DNA from 2 places in the Kitasatospora sp. NPDC048239 genome. Region 2 is predicted to be linked to the other one. Evidence: predicted binding sites of a transcription regulator. Region 2 holds the regulator's gene; the other holds the start of a gene.
The links. Region 2 encodes HspR, which represses chaperone genes until heat shock. Its sites were predicted from a motif close to TTGAGNNNNNNNNNCTCAA; they were not measured.
Positions count from the first base shown of each region.

Region 1: the regulator HspR is predicted to act here: its motif matches at 3,334-3,352, upstream of lon (endopeptidase La).

Region 1 is NZ_JBICZP010000002.1:517,072-526,903, reverse strand. Features, by position in the region: gene ACGFZP_RS06470 (ROK family protein) at 1-67, opposite strand, end outside; gene ACGFZP_RS06465 (GtrA family protein) at 185-706, opposite strand; gene lon (endopeptidase La) at 906-3,311, opposite strand; gene ACGFZP_RS06455 (rhomboid-like protein) at 3,472-4,290, opposite strand; gene ACGFZP_RS06450 (response regulator transcription factor) at 4,843-5,580, shown strand; gene ACGFZP_RS06445 (sensor histidine kinase) at 5,663-6,793, shown strand; gene ACGFZP_RS06440 (multifunctional oxoglutarate decarboxylase/oxoglutarate dehydrogenase thiamine pyrophosphate-binding subunit/dihydrolipoyllysine-residue succinyltransferase subunit) at 7,100-9,832, shown strand, end outside.
Region 2 is NZ_JBICZP010000003.1:451,693-461,524, forward strand. Features, by position in the region: gene ACGFZP_RS09810 (LuxR C-terminal-related transcriptional regulator) at 1-410, shown strand, start outside; gene ACGFZP_RS09815 (hypothetical protein) at 457-1,083, opposite strand; gene ACGFZP_RS09820 (hypothetical protein) at 1,422-1,589, shown strand; gene ACGFZP_RS09825 (hypothetical protein) at 1,826-2,827, opposite strand; gene ACGFZP_RS09830 (heat shock protein transcriptional repressor HspR) at 3,040-3,546, opposite strand; gene dnaJ (molecular chaperone DnaJ) at 3,554-4,705, opposite strand; gene grpE (nucleotide exchange factor GrpE) at 4,829-5,449, opposite strand; gene dnaK (molecular chaperone DnaK) at 5,446-7,284, opposite strand; gene ACGFZP_RS09850 ((Fe-S)-binding protein) at 7,579-9,798, shown strand.

The DNA of each region.
Region 1 (9,832 bases), on a different contig from region 2:
CCAGGTTGGACCGGCGCATGCCCTGCTGGCTGGCGGGCCCGGCCGGGGGCCGTTCCGTCTCGCGCATCGCCTTCACCCCGCTCCCGCACGTCCCGATGGGCCCGGATGCTTGCAGCCTAACCGCGTTCCGCCGACCGCTCCCGGCTGCGCGGCCGGCCCTGGGGCCCGCCTTCGGGCACGGGACCTAGCGGGCCTGGGCCGGCTGCTCCATCCGGGTGGCGGCCGGGTCGGGGCACCGGGTGAAGACCCAGCGCTGCATCGCCCAGTAGCGGAACAGCATCGCGATGAAGGTGCCGACGACCATCCCGCTGAGGAAGTCGGCGACCTCCTGGGTGAACGCGCCCACCTGGGGCTCGCGCAGGTCCAGGACGTAGCGCGAGAGGATCAGCGGGATGTCGTTGACCCCGATCGCCACCACGCTGACCAGCAGGAACAGCAGCACCTCCCGCTGGCGCCCGTTCGCCCGGAAGGACCACTGGCGGTTCAGCACATAGGAGACGGCGGTGGCGACCACCGTCGCGATGGTGAGCGCCACCACCGGCTTGTGCTGCAGCACGGTGAACTTCAGCGAGAAGTTGATCACCGTGGTCAGCGCGAAGCAGGTACCCCCGACCAGCAGGAACTTCACCAGCCTGCGGTGCCTGACCAGGAACGGGCGCAGCCCGGCCGGCACTCTGGCCAGGGCTCGCTGAGTGGGGGACGGCATCCTCGCAGTCTCGCACGAGGCCCCCCGACCCTCCCGTCCGGCGCGGAGCGCCCGGCCCCGTCCCGCCCGGGTCGGCCTGCACACCGCAGTACGCACAGTAAGAGGGGTCGGACACCGAGGCGGTCCGGCCCCGGACGGCGGCCGGCGGCCCGGCGGGGTGCCTCCCCCGCCGGGCCGCCCGGTGAGCGGTGGGCCGCGGTCAGACGGCCACCAGCACCTCGGCCGGCTCCAGGGCCAGCTTCAGCACCTCCCGGACGTCCGCGACCGGGTGGACGGTGAGCCGCTCCAGCACCTCGGCCGGGACGTCGTCCAGGTCGGCCTCGTTGCGCTTGGGGATGATCACCGTGCTGACCCCGGCCCGGTCGGCGGCGAGCAGCTTCTGCTTCACCCCGCCGATCGGCAGCACCCGCCCGGTCAGCGAGACCTCGCCCGTCATCGCCACGTCGGTGCGCACCCGGCGCCCGGAGAGCAGCGAGGCCAGCGCGGTCGTCATGGTGATGCCGGCGCTCGGCCCGTCCTTGGGCACCGCCCCGGCGGGGACGTGCAGGTGGACGCCGCGGTCCCGCAGCGAGGTGACCGGCAGCTCCAGCTCGGCGCCGCGCGAGCGCAGGAAGGAGAGCGCGATGTGCGCGGACTCCTTCATGACGTCCCCCAGCTGTCCGGTCAGGGTGAGCCCGGTGCCGCCGGTCTCGGCGTCGGCGAGCGAGGCCTCGATGTAGAGGACGTCGCCGCCGGCGCCGGTGACCGCGAGGCCGGTGGCCACCCCGGGGACGGCGGTGCGCCGCTCGGCCGGCTCCTGGGCGGCCTCGGGGACGTGGTGCGGCCGGCCGATCAGGGCCCGCAGCTCGTCGGCGCCGATCGCGGCGGGCAGCTTCCGCTCGCCCAGCTCGCTCTGCGCGGCGACCTTGCGCAGCACCCGGGCGATCGAGCGTTCGAGGTTGCGGACGCCCGCCTCGCGGGTGTACTCGCCGGCCAGCCGGCGCAGCGCCGCCTCGTCGACCGCGACCTCCTCGCTGCGCAGGCCCGCCTTCTCCAGCTGGCGCGGGAGCAGGTGGTCCCGGGCGATGACGACCTTCTCGTCCTCGGTGTAGCCGTCGAGCCGGACCAGCTCCATCCGGTCGAGCAGCGGCTCGGGGATGGCCTCCAGCACATTGGCGGTGGCGAGGAAGACCACGTCGGAGAGGTCCAGCTCGACCTCCAGGTAGTGGTCGCGGAAGGTGTGGTTCTGTGCCGGGTCCAGCACCTCCAGCAGTGCGGCCGCCGGGTCGCCCCGGTAGTCGGAGCCGACCTTGTCGATCTCGTCCAGCAGGACGACCGGGTTCATCGAGCCGGCCTCCTTGACGGCCCGCACCAGGCGGCCGGGCAGCGCGCCGACGTAGGTGCGCCGGTGGCCGCGGATCTCCGCCTCGTCCCGGACGCCGCCGAGCGCGACCCGGACGAACTTGCGCCCCATGGCGCGGGCCACCGACTCGCCGAGCGAGGTCTTGCCGACGCCGGGCGGGCCGACCAGCGCCAGCACCGCGCCGCCGCGCCGGCCGCCGACCAGGCCGAGCCCCTGGTCGGCCCGGCGCTTGCGCACCGCCAGGTACTCGACGATCCGGTCCTTGACGTCGGCGAGACCGGCGTGGTCCGCGTCCAGCACCGCGCGGGCGCCGGCGATGTCGTAGGCGTCCTCGGTGCGCTCGCTCCAGGGGAGCTCCAGGACGGTGTCCAGCCAGGTGCGGATCCAGGAGCCCTCGGGCGACTGGTCGGAGGCGCGCTCCAGCTTGTCGACCTCCTTGAGGGCGGCCTCGCGGACCTTCTCGGGCAGGTCCGCGGCCTCGACCCGGGCGCGGTAGTCGCCCTCCTCGTCGGCCGGGTCGCCGTTCAGCTCGGCCAGCTCCTTGCGGACGGCCTCCAGCTGGCGGCGGAGCAGGAACTCCTTCTGCTGCTTGGCGACGCCCTCCTCGACGTCCTTGCGGATGGTGTCGTTGACCTCCTCCTCGGCGAGGTGGTCGCGCAGCAGCGTCAGCGCGTACTCCAGGCGGGCCGTCTGGTCCGCCTCCAGCAGCACCTTGAGCTTCTGCTCGGCGGTGGCGAAGGACGCGTAGCCGATGTTGTCGGCCAGCTCGCCGACGCCCTCGATCTGGGCCACCCGGTCGACGATCTGCCAGGCGCCGCGCTTGCGCAGCCACTGGGTGGAGAGCGCCTTGTACTCCCTGACCAGCTCGGCGGAGCGGCCGGTCAGCGGGGTGGCGACGGCGGACTCGCGGAACGGCGTGGTCTCCACCCAGAGCGCGGCGCCGGGCCCGGTGGTGCCGGCGCCGATCCGGACCCGGCGCACGGCGCGGACCAGCGCGGCCGGCTGGCCGACACCGTTGGGGCCGTCGGCCAGCCGGCCGACCTGCTCGACGGTGGCGAGCGTGCCGACGGCCGCGTACGAGCCGTCCACCCGCGGGACGAGCAGTACCTCGGGCCGCCCGGCACCCACCGCCGCGCGGGCGGCCTCGACGGCGGCGCGCACCTCGGTGTCCTTGAGGTCCAACGGGACGACCATGCCCGGGAGCACGACCTCGTCGTCGAGCGGCAGCACGGGCAGGGTGAGCGGTGTGGACGTCGATGCCATGATCTCTCCCCAGTCAGCGAAGTTGAGCTGACCTGACTAAGGTTTGGCGGGCGCCGGATGTTCCCGGGGATTCGTTCGCCGTGAGCGAACAGGGAAGGGGTCGCGGGGGCCTGTCAAAACACCCGGCGTCGACCACCCGGCGCGGCCCGAAGGAGAGGGGCTACGCGCGGTCGAGGACCGCCGCGCCGGAGCCCGGGGCCCGCGAGGCCGCCGACTGGGCGCCGGACGCCACCCGGGAGCGCCGCAGCGGCAGCCGCCGGCCGGGGCCGCGGCGCAGCCAGCGCCAGAGCGCCACCCCGGCCAGCAGCGCCACCGGGTGGCCGACCCCGGTCACGAGGTCCCGGTCGGTGAGGATCTGGTCGGCGATCAGCGCCCCGGCCCCGCCGAGCGCCAGCAGCCTGCCGCCGGGCGGGAGCAGCCCGGCCAGCGCACCCAGGCTCGCCAGCACGCCGTAGCTGACGCCGATGTCCAGGTAGTCCAGTGCCGCGGACTCCATCCGCCCGGTCGCGACCGCGGCCAGCACCACCGCCTGGGACAGCACGGTGGCCGTGACGTGCCCGATCGCGAACACCGCGGCCGCCCGGGCCGCCCCGACGCGGCGCTCCAGCGGGGCGATGGTGAAGGCGAAGGCCCACAGGTAGGGCATCCAGACCGGACCGGCGACCCAGAAGCCGCTGAACAGCAGCGCACGCACGGGGTGGTGCAACAGGTTGTGCCCGTCCGAGCTGGACGCCTCCTGGAGGCGCAGCACCAGGTCCGGGTCCGCGAGCTTGGCGAAGGTGGTGGTGGCTCCGACCACCGCGAGGTAGCCGAGCGCGAAGGGGTTGCGCCGGGGCGTCGGCACCCGGGCCAGGATCCAGTCGGCGACGCCGGCCCGCAGACCGAGGCGCAGCATGCCGTACGGCGGCCCCGCGGAGGGCCCGACCTGCGGCCCGGGGCGCGATCCGGCCCGCACCGCATCCTTGCGCAGCTCCGCCATGCCGTCTCCGCTCCAGACCCCGCAGCCACCGGACCCGTCCGATGCCCAACGTACCGGCGCGCGCCGAAAATCCCACCCCCGCGACTTGTCGTGACCACGGTACGTCCCGGTCCTGGGAGCCAGCTGGGAATACCCCGTGAAAACGGTGTCCGACACGGGCTCGGCATTGGTACGGACCTGCACTCCGTTTACGCACGAGTAGTGGCCCTGACCGGCGGCTCGGCACCAAATCAACTGCATACGTACCGTTACGGAGTGAAAAATCGCCGGGTAAGGTATCGCCCCGTGCCCACTTGCGAGTGGGTCCGAGGGCGGCCGGACAGCCGGCCCACGGGCCGGAAATGTCCGGTCCACCTGCCGGGAAGCACCCGTTGTCCGTACGCTGCGAAGTGTGCGGGAGGGGTGGGCGGTCCACACCCGTCCCCCTGATCCGCACACACGACGGAGCGGGACGGCGGACCCGGCACAGTCCACGACGGAACAAGACTACGAGCGGAGCCCCGCCATCCCCACAGGTGGCCGGCCCGCAGCCCTGGGGGCGGTGGCGTGACCGTGACAGATATTCAGCAGGACAACAACAACAGCGGCGGCACGGTGAGCAGCCAGCGCAGAGTGCTGGTGGTGGAGGACGAGCCGACGATCGCCGAGTCGATCGCGGCCCGACTGGGCGCGGAGGGCTTCAAGGTCGCCGTGGCCCACGACGGCCCTGGCGCCGTCGACGGCTTCCACACCTGGCAGCCGGACCTGGTGGTCCTCGACATCATGCTGCCCGGCTTCGACGGCCTTGAGGTGTGCCGCCGGATCCAGGCCCAGCGCCCGGTGCCGGTACTGATGCTGACCGCGCGCGACGACGAGACGGACCTGCTGGTCGGCCTCGGCGTCGGAGCCGACGACTACATGACCAAACCCTTCTCCATGCGCGAGCTGGCGGCCCGGGTCAACGTCCTGCTGCGCCGCGTCGAGCGCGCCCAGCAGGCGGCCAGGACGCCCGCACTCGGCAGCCTGCGCTTCGGCGAACTGGAGATCGACCACGTGCAGCGCCGGGTCCGGCTGGCCTCGGGCGACGTCCACCTGACGCCGACCGAGTTCGACCTGCTCGCCTGCCTGGCCGCCCAGCCGCGCGCGGTACTCACCCGCGAGCAGCTGCTGGCCGAGGTCTGGGACTGGACGGACGCGTCCGGCACCCGCACCGTCGACAGCCACGTCAAGGCGCTGCGCCGGAAGATCGGCGCCAGCTGGATCCGCACCGTGCACGGCGTCGGCTACGCACTGGAGGCCCCGCTCTCCTAGCGGCGCCTCGGGCACCGGGCCTCCGGGGGGCCCGTGTCCCGAACCGCCGCTCGGACCACCGCGGGGGACCCACAGGGGACCCATGACCTTTCCACAGCAACGCAACGGGGACGCCGCCGGAGCGCGGCCGCCCACGCTGGCCACCCGCGCCGCCCGCCGGGTCTGGGCCGACATCCGGCCGCTCGACCCGGTCCGGTCCATCAAGGGCAAACTCGCCCTTCTGGTGATCGTCTCGGTCTTCCTGGCCACGGGCATGGTGGTCGTCGCGATCCGCTCGGAGACCCAGATCCGGATCATCATGGTCTTCTCCATGATCGCCTCACTGCTCTTCATGCAGTTCCTCGCGCACGGGCTGACCGCCCCGCTGCGCGACATGACCGCCGCCGCCCGCGCGATGGCCTCCGGCGACTACAGCCGCCGGGTCGAGGTGAGCTCGCGCGACGAGATCGGCGAACTGGCGGCCACCTTCAACCAGATGGCGTCCGACCTCGAAGCCGCCGACCGCCACCGCCGCGAGCTGGTCGCCAACGTCTCGCACGAGCTGCGCACGCCCATCGCCGCGCTGCGCGCCGTGCTGGAGAACGTCGTCGACGGCGTGGTCCAGCCGAACCCGGCGACCCTGGGTGCCGCCCTGGAGCAGACCGAGCGGCTCGGCCGCCTGGTCACCCACCTGCTCGACCTGTCCAAGATCCACGACGGCGTGGTCGCCCTGGACGCGCGCCCCTTCGAGGTGCGCGAGTTCCTGGACGGCGTGCTGCGCGGGGTCACCGTGGACGGCGCGACGGCCGGCGGGGCGTTCTCCCGGCGCGGCGACGTCCGGCTGGCACTGGAGGTCAGCCCGACCGGCCTGACCGGCGTGGCGGACCCGGAGCGGCTGCACCAGGTGGTCGCCAACCTGGTCGACAACGCCTGCAAGCACTCCCCGCCCGGCGGCACCGTGACGGTCCGCGCGCGGCCCGGCGACGGGCCCGGCGACCTGCTGCTGGAGGTCGAGGACGAGGGCCCGGGCATCCCGCTCGCGGACCGCGGACGGGTCTTCGAACGGTTCAGCCGCAGCGGCACCGCCACCGCCCAGGGGCCCGGCTCCGACGGCGGCACCGGCCTGGGGCTGGCCATCGCCCGCTGGGCGGTGGACCTGCACGGCGGACGGATCGAGGTGGCCGAGGCCCCGCGCGGCTGCCGGATCGAGGTGCGGCTGCCCGGGCAGCGGTGAGCCGCGGGCGGGCGCCGGGCCCGGGTCGGTCGGCGTTCGCCCGCATGTCACAGAAGCGACACAGTGGTATACGGATCTTGGGTGATCGCTATGTCCGGATTCATCCGGATATGGGGGTCGATCAGCGGTGATCGGTTCCCTTCCCATGCGGCTTTCTAACGCACATTTTCAGCCAAACTGCAGGTCAGGACTGTGATCTGGGCGACGCCTGAGCCCTGGGGACTGCGCGATCACTGGTCAGGGGCGTAGCCTTAATCCCCGCTGTCCAAACATCCCAAAAGGAAGCGGAAGAGGGCGGTTGCCGCCGTGTCGCCACAGTCCCAAGAAACCCCCAACAGCTCGGCAAGCTCCACGGGCTTCGGCCCCAATGAGTGGCTCGTCGACGAGATCTACCAGCAGTACCTCCAGGACCCGAACTCGGTCGACCGAGCCTGGTGGGACTTTTTCGCCGACTACAAGCCCGGTACCGAGGTGACCCCAGTGACCCAGGCCGCGACCCAGGTCGGCCCCACGCCGACCCCCGTTGCCGCCCCCGCGCCCGCCGCTGCTGCTCCGGCCGCGCCCGCCCCCGCCGCACCGGCCGCGCCCGCGCCGGCCCCTGCGGCCCCGGCGCCCGCGCCCCTCGCCGCAGCCCCTGCCGCGCCCCCGGCCCCCAAGGCCGCCGCCGCAGCAGCGCCGGCCGCGCCCGCCGAGACCGGCCCCGAGCTGGTCCAGCTCCGCGGCCCGTCGAAGGCGGTGGCGACCAACATGGACGCCTCGCTGGAGGTGCCGACGGCGACCTCCGTGCGCGCCGTGCCGGCCAAGCTGTTGATCGACAACCGCATCGTCATCAACAACCACCTGCAGCGCGCCCGCGGCGGCAAGGTCTCCTTCACCCACCTGATCGGCTACGCCCTGGTCCAGGCCATCAAGGCCTCGCCGGGCATGAACCACAGCTACCAGGTGAAGGACGGCAAGTCGTACCTGGTCAAGCCCGAGCACGTGAACCTGGGCCTGGCCATCGACCTGGTGAAGCCCAACGGCGACCGCCAGCTCGTGGTCGCGGCGATCAAGAAGGCCGAGACCCTCGACTTCTTCGGCTTCTGGCAGGCCTACGAGGACATCGTCCGCCGGGCCCGCGCCAACAAGCTGACCATGGACGACTTCACCGGCGTCACGGTCTCGCTGACCAACCCCGGCGGCATCGGCACCGTGCACTCCGTGCCGCGCCTGATGCAGAACCAGGGCACCATCGTCGGCGTCGGCGCCATGGAGTACCCGGCCGAGTTCCAGGGCTCCGCCCCGGAGACGCTGTCCCGGCTCGGCGTCTCCAAGATCATGACGCTGACCTCGACCTACGACCACCGCGTCATCCAGGGCGCGGCGTCGGGCGAGTTCCTGCGCGAGATCCACCGGCTGCTGCTCGGCGAGAACGGCTTCTACGACGAGATCTTCGAGTCGCTGCGGATCCCGTACGAGCCGGTCCGCTGGGCCACCGACGTCGCCACCACGCACGACGACGAGGTCAACAAGACCGCCCGCGTCATCGAGCTGATCCACTCCTACCGGGTCCGCGGCCACCTCATGGCCGACACCGACCCGCTGGAGTACAAGCAGCGCAAGCACCCCGACCTGGACGTCACCACCCACGGCCTCACCCTGTGGGACCTGGAGCGCGAGTTCGCGGTCGGCGGCTTCGGCGGCCAGCGGATGATGAAGCTGCGCGACATCCTCGGCCTGCTGCGCAACACGTACTGCCGCACCGTCGGCATCGAGTACATGCACATCCAGGACCCGAAGCAGCGCAAGTGGCTGCAGGAGCGCCTGGAGAAGCCGTACACCAAGCCGGAGCGCGAGGAGCAGCTGCGCATCCTGCGCCGGCTGAACTCGGCCGAGGCCTTCGAGACGTTCCTGCAGACCAAGTACGTCGGGCAGAAGCGCTTCTCGCTGGAGGGCGGCGAGTCGCTCATCCCGCTGCTGGACGCGACCATCGACTCGGCGGCCGAGCACCGCCTGGACGAGGCCGTCATCGGCATGGCCCACCGCGGCCGCCTCAACGTGCTGGCCAACATCGTCGGCAAGCCGTACGGCAAGATCTTCGGCGAGTTCGAGGGCAACCTCGACCCGAAGTCGATGCACGGCTCCGGCGACGTGAAGTACCACCTCGGCTCCGAGGGCACCTTCACCGGCCTGGACGGCGAGACCATCAAGGTCTCGCTCGCCGCGAACCCCTCCCACCTGGAGGCCGTGGACCCGGTCGTCGAGGGCATCGCCCGCGCCAAGCAGGACATCCTGGACCAGGGCGGCACCACCTTCCCGGTGCTGCCGATCCAGATCCACGGCGACGCGGCCTTCGCCGGCCAGGGCGTCGTCGCGGAGACCCTGAACATGTCGCAGCTGCGGGGCTACCGCACCGGCGGCACCGTGCACGTCGTGGTGAACAACCAGGTCGGCTTCACCGCCGCACCCGCGAGCAGCCGCTCGTCGATGTACTGCACCGACGTGGCCCGGATGATCGAGGCCCCGATCTTCCACGTGAACGGCGACGACCCGGAGGCCGTGGTCCGCGTCGCGCGGCTCGCCTTCGAGTTCCGCCAGGCGTTCCACAAGGACGTCGTGATCGACCTCATCTGCTACCGCCGCCGCGGTCACAACGAGGCCGACAACCCGTCGTTCACCCAGCCGCTGATGTACGACCTGATCGACAAGAAGCGCTCGGTGCGCAAGCTGTACACCGAGGGCCTGATCGGTCGCGGCGACATCACCATGGAAGAGGCGGAGCAGGCGCTCCAGGACTTCCAGGGCCAGCTGGAGAAGGTCTTCGCCGAGGTCCGCGACGCCGCCCAGACGCCGGCCCCGGCCGCCAACGGCAAGCCGCAGGCCGACTTCCCGGTCAACATCCAGACCGGCATCTCCCAGGAGATGGTCAAGCGGATCGCCGCCTCCCAGGTCAACCTGCCGGACTGGCTGACCGTCCACCCGCGCCTGCTGCCGCAGCTGCAGCGCCGCGCCGGCTCGGTCGAGGACAACACCATCGACTGGGCGATGGGCGAGACCCTC
Region 2 (9,832 bases):
TGCAGTACGCCGCCGTGATGACCGGGCACGGCGCCCGGGTCCGGGTCCTGGACGAGCCCTACCGGCGGATGCTGGTCTTCGACCGGACGGTGGCCGTGGTCGCCGCCGCGGACGACGACACCAAGGCGGTCTTCGTCCACGATCCGGCCGCGGTCGCCTTCCTGGTCGGCGTCTTCGAACGCGACTGGGCCCGCGCCACCGTCGTCGACTGGTCCGCCGCCCCGGCGGACCCGGTGACCGTCCGGATTGGCCGCCTGCTGGCGGCCGGCCTCACCCAGCGCGCCGTCGCGACCCGGCTGGGCCTCAGCGAGCGGACGATCGCCGCCCACATCTCCCGGCTGCGCTCCCGGCACGGCGTGCAGACGCTGTTCCAGCTCGGCTGGCGGATGCGGGGCGAGCACCGTGGATGAGCCGCGCGAGCGGCCGGGGCGGGGGAGCCCGGTGCGTGAGCCGCGGTCAGCCGGTGGCGGCACCCGTCGGCCAGTAGCCGGTCGGACCGACGGCCGGGGGCTGCTGCCGGGGGACGCTGAACTGCTCGCCGGGGGCGGTCCAGAAGCCCTCGCGCAGGGAGAGCGCCATGCCGGCCCAGTCGAGGGCGGTCTCCACGGTGTGGTGGAGGGCCTCCTGGGACCAGGTGTCGTCGAAGACCAGCGGCAGGACGGGAGCGACCTGCTCGATGGTGGCGATCAGCGGGTTGTGCGTGATCGCCTCGTCGACCAGCAGCACGACCGGCTTGCGCAGCGCCGAGGCCCAGCCCAGCTCCAGGCTCACCCCGGCGGAGAGCGGGGCGCCGACGTACGCGAAGACCAGGTCGGCGGACTGCATCGCGCGGAAGTCGGAGGGCACCCGCGGCTCGGGGGCCCGGCCGGCCACCGTCCAGGCGTCGCTGTGGTGCGCGCTGTACACGGCGGCACCGCTGCGCAGCAGCGTGGTGCGAAGCGTCGTCAGCCGCGTCCGGCTGGCCAGGGTCACCACGCTGTCCGCCGGCCCGGTCAGCCGCATCAGCGGCGCGGCCAGGAACACTCGTGCACGCCGGCCCTCGGGGGCCTGGCTGTCGTGGTGACGCAGGTAGGGCTCGGTCATTGTCGACTCCGGGGGGAAGGCCGACCGGGTGGAGGATGCGGTGCCGGCAGGCGCTGCGGTTAGTTGCTGCTTCAAAGAATCTGTCACTGAACCAGGGCTGATATTTGACGGTACAGCGGCAAGATTTGCTGCCGGTCCTGGACCATCGGGAGCGAACTGATCGTCTATCAGTGCCGGCGGCCCCGTCCAGCGGTCCGCCCTGTCATCTGGATGCCTGGCAGAGAGATGACGCTCCTGATGCCATGGGGGAGATGACACTGCGGCAAGGTGTGCGGCATCATGTGGACGTTAGTGCTATTGGTCCACGCTCGTGGAGCTGGAGAAGGAGGCGTAAGTCCGTGTCTCGTATGTACCGACTTGCCCGTAAGGCCGTGCTGTCTGCCGTTGTCGGCGTCTCTCTTCTGGTTGTCGGCTCGCTTGCGGCCGGCAGTGCGCAGGCTGAGACCGTGAATGAGGCTGCCGCCAAGCCCCAGGTGCAGCTCATGATGGACGACTTTCACTGGTGATGTGCTGATCGGCCCGGGTGCGTGAGGCGTCCCGACCGGGTGGAGGACCGCATGCCGAGGGCGTGCGGGCCGACGCGAACCGGTCGACGGATTCCTGAGCGGGTGCCGCCTGTGCGGGCGGTGGTCGCCCCGGGCCTGCCCTGAGCCTGTGCGGGCTTAGGGCGCACAGCGACGTTCGGTGCGTCGTCGGCCGGCTTTTCACTGCCTCTTCCCGGTGCCGGGACCACGGGGGCCGCCTACTGGCGTGGTTCGTGGCCCGTCCTGGCCGCCTGGCCGAGTGCGTGGCCGAGCTGGAAGAGCGAGTCCACGTTGTATTCCTCACGCAGTTCCGCAATATGCCGGGCAAGCGTTCGCTCGCTTATTCCGAGGCGCCGTGCGATTACCCGGTGATTGGTACCCGACAACAACAGGTCGATAATCGTCTGGCGGAGCTGCGAGACGACCTGGTGCGGAATGGTCCGATCGCCGTCGAAATCCAGAGCCCTGCTCCAGTTCCGCTCGAAGACCTCTTGGGCCAGGAAATCGATGACCGCGGAGTCGTGGACGAAGGCGGCCAGGTGGTCGCCCATGACCGGTATCACCGCCAGTCGGCGATTGACGATGAGCAGTCGGGCATAGGGCTCGTCCAGGGTCCTGAATTGCCAGCCCTCTTTGGCCAGGGTCGAGACGTAATCCCTGGTGGGTTGGTGGTGCCTGGTGCTGGCGTTGTAGATCGTCCGCATGGACGCCCCCTGGCGGATGATGTCCAGGTCGCGTTTCATGAACGAGGTCAGCAGTTCGGACGGCCGCGGTCCGCCAGGCTGCATGGCGAGACCCTCGGTTATCTCACTGGCCATGGCCTGCTGGACCCGCTGGTTGATCAGCGCGCGGCCCTGGACGTATTCGATCGGCCCGCCGCTCTGGTCGGGGTTGTGGAAGGCCTCCGCCAGCTCGTTCAGGTCCCCGGGAATTGCCACCGCGCGGGACAGCAGGTCGAGCGCCTGCCGCTGCCAGGTGTGGCTCAGGCTGGCGGCGAGCTTGGCCGGGTCGGCGGCGATCAGTGAGCCGGGCTCGTCCAGGTCGGATATCAGGAGTCCGAGTTCCAGCAGCTCGTCGAGCGCGGCGCCCTCGTCCGGTGCACAGCCGCCGCGGCTGAGCCGGCCGTCCTCGTTCAACGCCTTCAGGTAGAGCCTGCGGGCATCGGAGGACAGTATGTGTGACCGACCGTGGTTGTTCACCAGCTGCTCTCGATCACTCATTGCGGGCTCCTTGTCGTCGACCGGACAATTCGTCAACGCGACTGAGGTCCGTTGTCTCGGGGGATCCTAAACGGAGACCTCGATCCGGCGCCCGGCCCGGTGAGAGCGCAGGCCGCCCGACGGTGGCCCGGAAGCAGCACTCTCTCACCAGACGCAAGCCGCCGGCACCCCCCGGACAGAGGGGAACCGGCGGTACGGGCATCGAGGCCGCGTCAGCGCTTCGGCCGCCACACCACGAGGGCGCTGGACTGGGTCGGCGGCTGGTACGGGACGAGGTCGCGGCGGTAGGAGGCGTGGACGGCGGCCTCCCGCTGCTGGAGCGCGGTGGCCGCGCCCTCGAGCGAGTCGGCGAGCTCGGCGATCCGGGACTGGAGGGCGGTGACCTGGTTCTCCAGCTCGATGATCCGCTTGATGCCGGCCAGGTTGATGCCCTCGTCCTGGGAGAGGCGCTGGACCTCGCGCAGCTGCTGGATGTCCCGGGCGGAGTAGCGCCGACCGCGGCCGGCCGTCCGGTCGGGGCAGACCAGACCGAGGCGGTCGTACTGGCGCAGGGTCTGCGGGTGCAGGCCGGAGAGCTCGGCGGCGACCGAGATCACGTAGACCGGGGTGTCCTCGGTGAGGACGTACTGCGGCGGCGGGGCGGCGCGGCGGGCGCGCGGGGCGCTGCCGGGGAGACCCTCGCCGATACCGGGGCCGATGGGGCCGCTGTCGTGGATCATCTGGTCGTCACGCTCCCTTCGCCGCCCGGAACAGGGCGGCTCGCGGGTCGTCGGAGGCGGTGGCCTCGCGGTACTGCTCCAGTGCCGTCAGCGCGTCACCGGTGACGGCCTGCGGCACCGCGACCTCCACGGTGACCAGGAGGTCGCCGCGGGTGCCGTCCTTGCGGGTGGCGCCCTTTCCGCGGGCCCGCAGGGTGAGGCCGTTGGCACTGCCGGCGGGCAGCTTGAGCTTCACCGAGGGGCCGTTGAGCGTCGGTACCTCGATGGTGCCGCCGAGAGCCGCTTCGGGGAAGGTGACCGGTACCGTCACGGTCAGGTTGTCGCCCTTGCGCCCGAAGACCGGGTGGGTGTCGACGTGGACGGTGACGTAGAGGTCGCCGGAGACGCCGCCTCGCTCGCCCTGGGCGCCCTTGCCCTTGAGGCGGATCCGCTGGGCGTCCTGGACGCCGGCGGGGATCCGGACCTGCATGGTACGGGCCGAGGTGGCCTTGGCGCTGCCGTGGCAGTCGGGGCACGGGTCGTCGACGATCATGCCCCGGCCGCGGCAGTCCCGGCACGGCTCGGAGAGCGCGAAGGCGCCCTGGCCGCGGCTGACGGTGCCGGCGCCGACGCAGGTCGGACAGACCCGGGGGGTGGTGCCGGTCCTGGCGCCGGTGCCGTTGCAGGTGCGGCAGGGGGCCTGACTGGTCATCCGCAGCGGGACGGTCGCGCCGTCCACCGCCTCCTCGAAGGAGAGCGTCACCTCGGTCTCGACGTCGGCGCCGCGCCGGGGCTGGGCCTGCCGGGTGCCGCCGCGGTTGAACAGGCCGCCGAAGACGTCGCCGATCCCGCCCCCGCCGCCGCCCTGGCTGCCGCTGAAGAGGTCCCCGAAGTCGAAGCTGTGGTTGCCGTTGCCGGGGCCGCCGGAGCGGAAGCCGCCGTTGGCGAAGAGGGTGCGCGCCTCGTCGTACTCCTTGCGGCGCTTTTCGTCCGACAGGACGTCATACGCCTCGGAGATGTCCTTGAACCGGTCCTCGGCCTTGACGTCGCCCTTGTTGGCGTCGGGGTGGAACTCGCGCGCCAGCTTGCGGTAGGTCTTCTTGATCTCGGTGGCGGAGGCGTCCTTGGGCACGCCGAGGACCTTGTAGTAGTCCTTCTCCACGTAGTCCTTGCCGCTCATGGCTGCCGCCACCTCCCGAGACCCATAGTCAGTGCAGTGCCACCTGCGGTGTCAATAGCGAGCGCGCCGCGGAGTCGTACGCCGTACGGGACGACGGTGTACGACTCCGCAGCGCAAGGGTGTTCAGCTGTCCGCGCCACCGTCGGCCTTGTCCGACTCCGCGGACTTCGACGACTCGGCGTCCGGCCCGGAGGTGGTCTGGGTGCCCGGCTGGGGCTCCGCGACCGCCACCATCGCCGGGCGGATGATCCGCTCGCCGATCCGGTAGCCGGGCTGGAGGATCTGGACACAGGTGTCCTCGGTGACGTCCGAGGAGTAGCTGTGCATGAGCGCCTCGTGCATGGTCGGGTCGAAGGGCTCGCCCTCCTTGCCGAACTGCTGCAGGCCCAGCTTGGCCACGACCGTCTCGAGCGACTCGGCGACGGACTTGAAGCCGCCCGTCACCTCGCCGTGCTCGCGGGCCCGGCCGATGTCGTCCAGCACCGGGATCAGGGACTCCAGGATGTTGGAGACCGCGATCTCGCGGACCGTCAGACGGTCGCGCTCGACCCGCTTGCGGTAGTTCTGGTACTCGGCCTGGAGGCGCTGGAGGTCGGCGGTCCGCTCGGCCAGCTCGCGCTTGGCCGTGGCGGCGTCGTCCCCGGCGGAGTCCCCGGCCGCGGCGGCCTCCTCGGCCGCCTTGATCACGGCCTCCTCGGCGGCGGAGTCGTCGCCGGGCTCAGCACCCTGCGGCTTCTCCGTCATGCCGCACCGCCCTTGGGCTTCTCGTCGTCCACGATCTCGGCGTCGACGACGTCGTCGTCCTTGGCACCGGCGGCGTCGTCGGCCGGGGCGGAGGAGGCGGCGTCGGCGTTGGCGTAGAGCGCCTGGCCGAGCTTCTGGGCGGTGGTGGAGACCTTCTCGGTCGCCTCGCGGATGGCCGCGATGTCCTCGCCCTTCAGGGCCTCCTTGAGCTCGCCGATGGCGGCCTCGACCTCGGCCTTGACGTCGGCCGGGAGCTTGTCGGCGTTGTCCGCGATGAACTTCTCGGTCGAGTAGACGAGCTGCTCGGCCTGGTTGCGGGTCTCGACCGACTCGCGGCGCTTGTGGTCCTCCTCCGCGTACTGCTCGGCCTCGCGCATCATGCGCTCGATGTCGTCCTTCGGCAGCGCGGAGCCGCCGGTGACGGTCATCTTCTGCTCCTTGCCGGTGCCGAGGTCCTTCGCGCCGACGTGCATGATGCCGTTGGCGTCGATGTCGAAGGTGACCTCGATCTGGGGCAGGCCGCGGGGGGCCGGCGGGAGACCGGTCAGCTCGAACATGCCGAGCTTCTTGTTGTACGCGGCGATCTCGCGCTCGCCCTGGTACACCTGGATCTGCACGGACGGCTGGTTGTCCTCGGCCGTGGTGAAGATCTCGGAGCGCTTGGTCGGGATCGTAGTGTTGCGCTCGATCAGCTTGGTCATGATGCCGCCCTTGGTCTCGATGCCGAGGGACAGCGGGGTGACGTCGAGCAGCAGGACGTCCTTGACCTCGCCCTTGAGGACACCGGCCTGGAGCGCGGCGCCGATGGCGACGACCTCGTCCGGGTTGACGCCCTTGTTGGCGTCCTGCCCGCCGGTCATCTCCTTGACGAGCTCGGCGACGGCCGGCATCCGGGTGGAGCCACCGACCAGGACGACGTGGTCGATCTCGGAGAGCGAGATGCCCGCGTCCTTGATCACGTTGTGGAACGGCGTCTTGCAGCGCTCCAGCAGGTCGGCGGTGAGCTGCTGGAACTGGGCCCGGGTGAGCTTCTCGTCCAGGTGCAGCGGGCCCTCGGCGGAGGCCGTGATGTAGGGCAGGTTGATCGAGGTCTCGGAGGACGAGGACAGCTCGATCTTGGCCTTCTCGGCGGCCTCGCGCAGACGCTGCAGGGCCATCTTGTCCTTGGACAGGTCGACGCCGTGGCCGGCCTGGAAGACCTTCACCAGGTGGTCGACGACCTTCTGGTCCCAGTCGTCACCACCGAGGTGGTTGTCACCGTTGGTGGCCTTCACCTCGACGACCCCGTCGCCGATCTCCAGCAGGGAGACGTCGAAGGTGCCGCCGCCGAGGTCGAAGACCAGGATGGTCTGGTCGTCCTTGTCCAGGCCGTAGGCCAGCGCGGCCGCGGTGGGCTCGTTGACGATGCGCAGGACGTTGAGGCCCGCGATCTCACCAGCCTCCTTGGTCGCCTGGCGCTCGGAGTCGGAGAAGTACGCCGGGACGGTGATGACGGCGTCGGTGACCGTCTCGCCCAGGTACGCCTCGGCGTCCCGCTTCAGCTTCTGCAGCACGAAGGCGCTGATCTGCTGGGGGTTGAAGTCCTTGCCGTCCAGGTTGATCTTCCACCCGGTGCCCATGTGGCGCTTGACCGAGCGGATGGTGCGGTCCACGTTGGTGACCGCCTGGCGCTTGGCCACCTCGCCGACCAGAACCTCGCCGTTCTTGGCGAAGGCGACGACGGACGGCGTGGTCCGCGCGCCCTCGGCGTTCGTGATGACGGTGGGCTCGCCACCCTCCAGAACGCTGACGACCGAGTTCGTCGTGCCGAGGTCGATGCCGACCGCGCGTGCCATCGTAAATACCTCCACGGAAGAGTTGAGCTTTACAGGCTCAAGGATGCATGACCGACCGGGCAGCGTCAACATGGGTGAGCCGGGCAGGCTCAACTTTGCTGAGTCCGGCTAATGGGGTGGGCCCGGTCCGGAGTGCCAAGGGTGGACTTACGTGACTGCCGCCATACCTTGGGCATCTTCAGGAGAAGAGTTGACAAACGGTAATGTCCGGGCCGTCGGCCCAGGAAGTTACCGACGAGTACAATCGCCCCGGAGAGACTGCTCACCCAGGAAGCCGCAGGAGACGGAGAGCCGATGCAACTAGCAGCGATCGTCATCTCGCTGGTCACGTTTGTGATCGGCACCGCGCTCGCCGCCCGTGCGGCGCTGTACATCTTCAAGGTGGTGCGGACCGGCCAGTCCGACCCCACCAGGTTCGGGGAGCCCGCACAGCGGGTGAAGACCGTGGCGGTCGAGTTCGTCGGCCACACCCGGATGAACCGCTGGGGCGTCGTCGGCGTCGCCCACTGGTTCGTCGCGGTCGGGTTCTTCAGCCTGGTCCTGACCATCGTCAACGCCTTCGGCCAGCTCTTCGACGCCGAGTTCGCGCTGCCGATCATCGGCCACTGGATGATCTGGCAACTCTTCGTCGAACTGGTCGGCACCCTCACCACACTGGGCATCGCGACCCTGATCGTGATCCGGCTGCTCAGCCTGCCGTCCAGGTCCGGCCGCAAGTCCCGCTTCGCCGGCTCGATCGCCTGGCAGGCCTTCTACGTCGAGTACACGATCCTCGGCATCGGCCTGTGCATCATGATGCTGCGCGCCCTGGAGGGCGCCCTCAACGGCGTCGACTCGTACGGGCCCGAGCACCTGGTCTCGTACCCGCTGGTCTCCGCGCTCAACGGGCTGGCACCCGGCACGCTGGAGAACCTGATCTACTTCTTCGCGATGCTGAAGATCTGCATCTCCTTCGCCTGGGCGACCACCATCGGCATCAACCCGTCGATGGGCGTGGCCTGGCACCGGTTCCTCGCGTTCTTCAACATCTACTTCAAGCGCGAGGAGGACGGCGGCACCGCGCTCGGCGCCCTGCGTCCGATGACCAGCGACGGCAAGCCGATCGACTTCGAGGACCCGGCCGACGACGCCGTGTTCGGCGTCTCCCAGGTCGAGCACTTCTCCTGGAAGGGCATCCTCGACTTCTCCACCTGCACCGAGTGCGGCCGCTGCCAGTCGCAGTGCCCCGCCTGGAACACCGGCAAGCCGCTCTCCCCCAAGCTGCTGATCATGAGCCTGCGCGAGCACGCCTTCGCCAAGGCGCCGTACCTGCTCGCGGGCGGCGGCAAGGACATGGAGGGCAACGAGACGGCCACGGCCGAGCAGCTCAAGGACGTCCCGGCCGCCGCGCTGGCCGAGGCCGAGCGCCCGCTCATCGGCACCGCCGAGGAGAACGGCGTCATCGACCCGGACGTGCTGTGGTCCTGCACCACCTGCGGCGCCTGCGTCGAGCAGTGCCCGGTGGACATCGAGCACATCGACCACATCGTCGACATGCGCCGCTACCAGGTGATGATCGAGTCCTCGTTCCCGACCGAGGCCGGGACGATGCTCAAGAACCTGGAGAACAAGGGCAACCCGTGGGGCATGGCCACCAAGGCGCGCCTGGACTGGGTCAAGGAGCTCAAGAAGGAGACCGGCATCGAGGTGCCGGTGATCGGTGAGGACATCGACCCCGCCGAGGTCGAGTACCTCTACTGGGTCGGCTGCGCCGGTGCCCTGGAGGACCGCGCCAAGAAGACCACCAAGGCCTTCGCCGAGCTGCTGCACACCGCCGGCGTGCAGTTCGCGATCCTCGGCAAGGAGGAGTCCTGCACCGGTGACTCCGCCCGCCGCCTGGGCAACGAGTTCCTCTTCCAGATGCTCGGCGCGCAGAACGTCGAGACCCTGAACGCGGCGCTGGAGGACGCTCCGAAGAAGCGGATCGTCGCCACCTGCCCGCACTGCTTCAACACCATCGCCAACGAGTACCCGCAGCTGGGCGGCCACTTCGAGGTCATCCACCACACCCAGCTGCTGCAGCACCTGATCGACGAGGGCAAGCTCGTCCCGGTCAACCCGGTCGAGGGCCTGATCACCTACCACGACCCCTGCTACCTGGGCCGCCACAACAAGGTCTACAGCCCGCCGCGCGAGATCATGGACAAGGTCCCCGGTCTGCGCCAGCAGGAGATGCACCGCCACAAGGAGCGCGGCTTCTGCTGCGGCGCCGGCGGCGCGCGGATGTGGATGGAGGAGCGCATCGGCAAGCGGATCAACACCGAGCGCGTGGACGAGGCGCTGTCGCTCAACCCCGACATCGTCTCCACCGCCTGCCCGTTCTGCCTGGTGATGCTCTCCGACTCGGTCAACGGGAAGAAGAACGAGGGCGCGGCCAAGGAGCACCTGAAGGTCGTGGACGTCGCCCAGCTGCTGCTCGACTCGGTGAAGGCGGCGCCGCCCGCGGAGGCCGAGGCACAGGCCGTCGACGCCTGAGCAGGGCGGTAACCCCGGTCTGTTGTTCGACAGT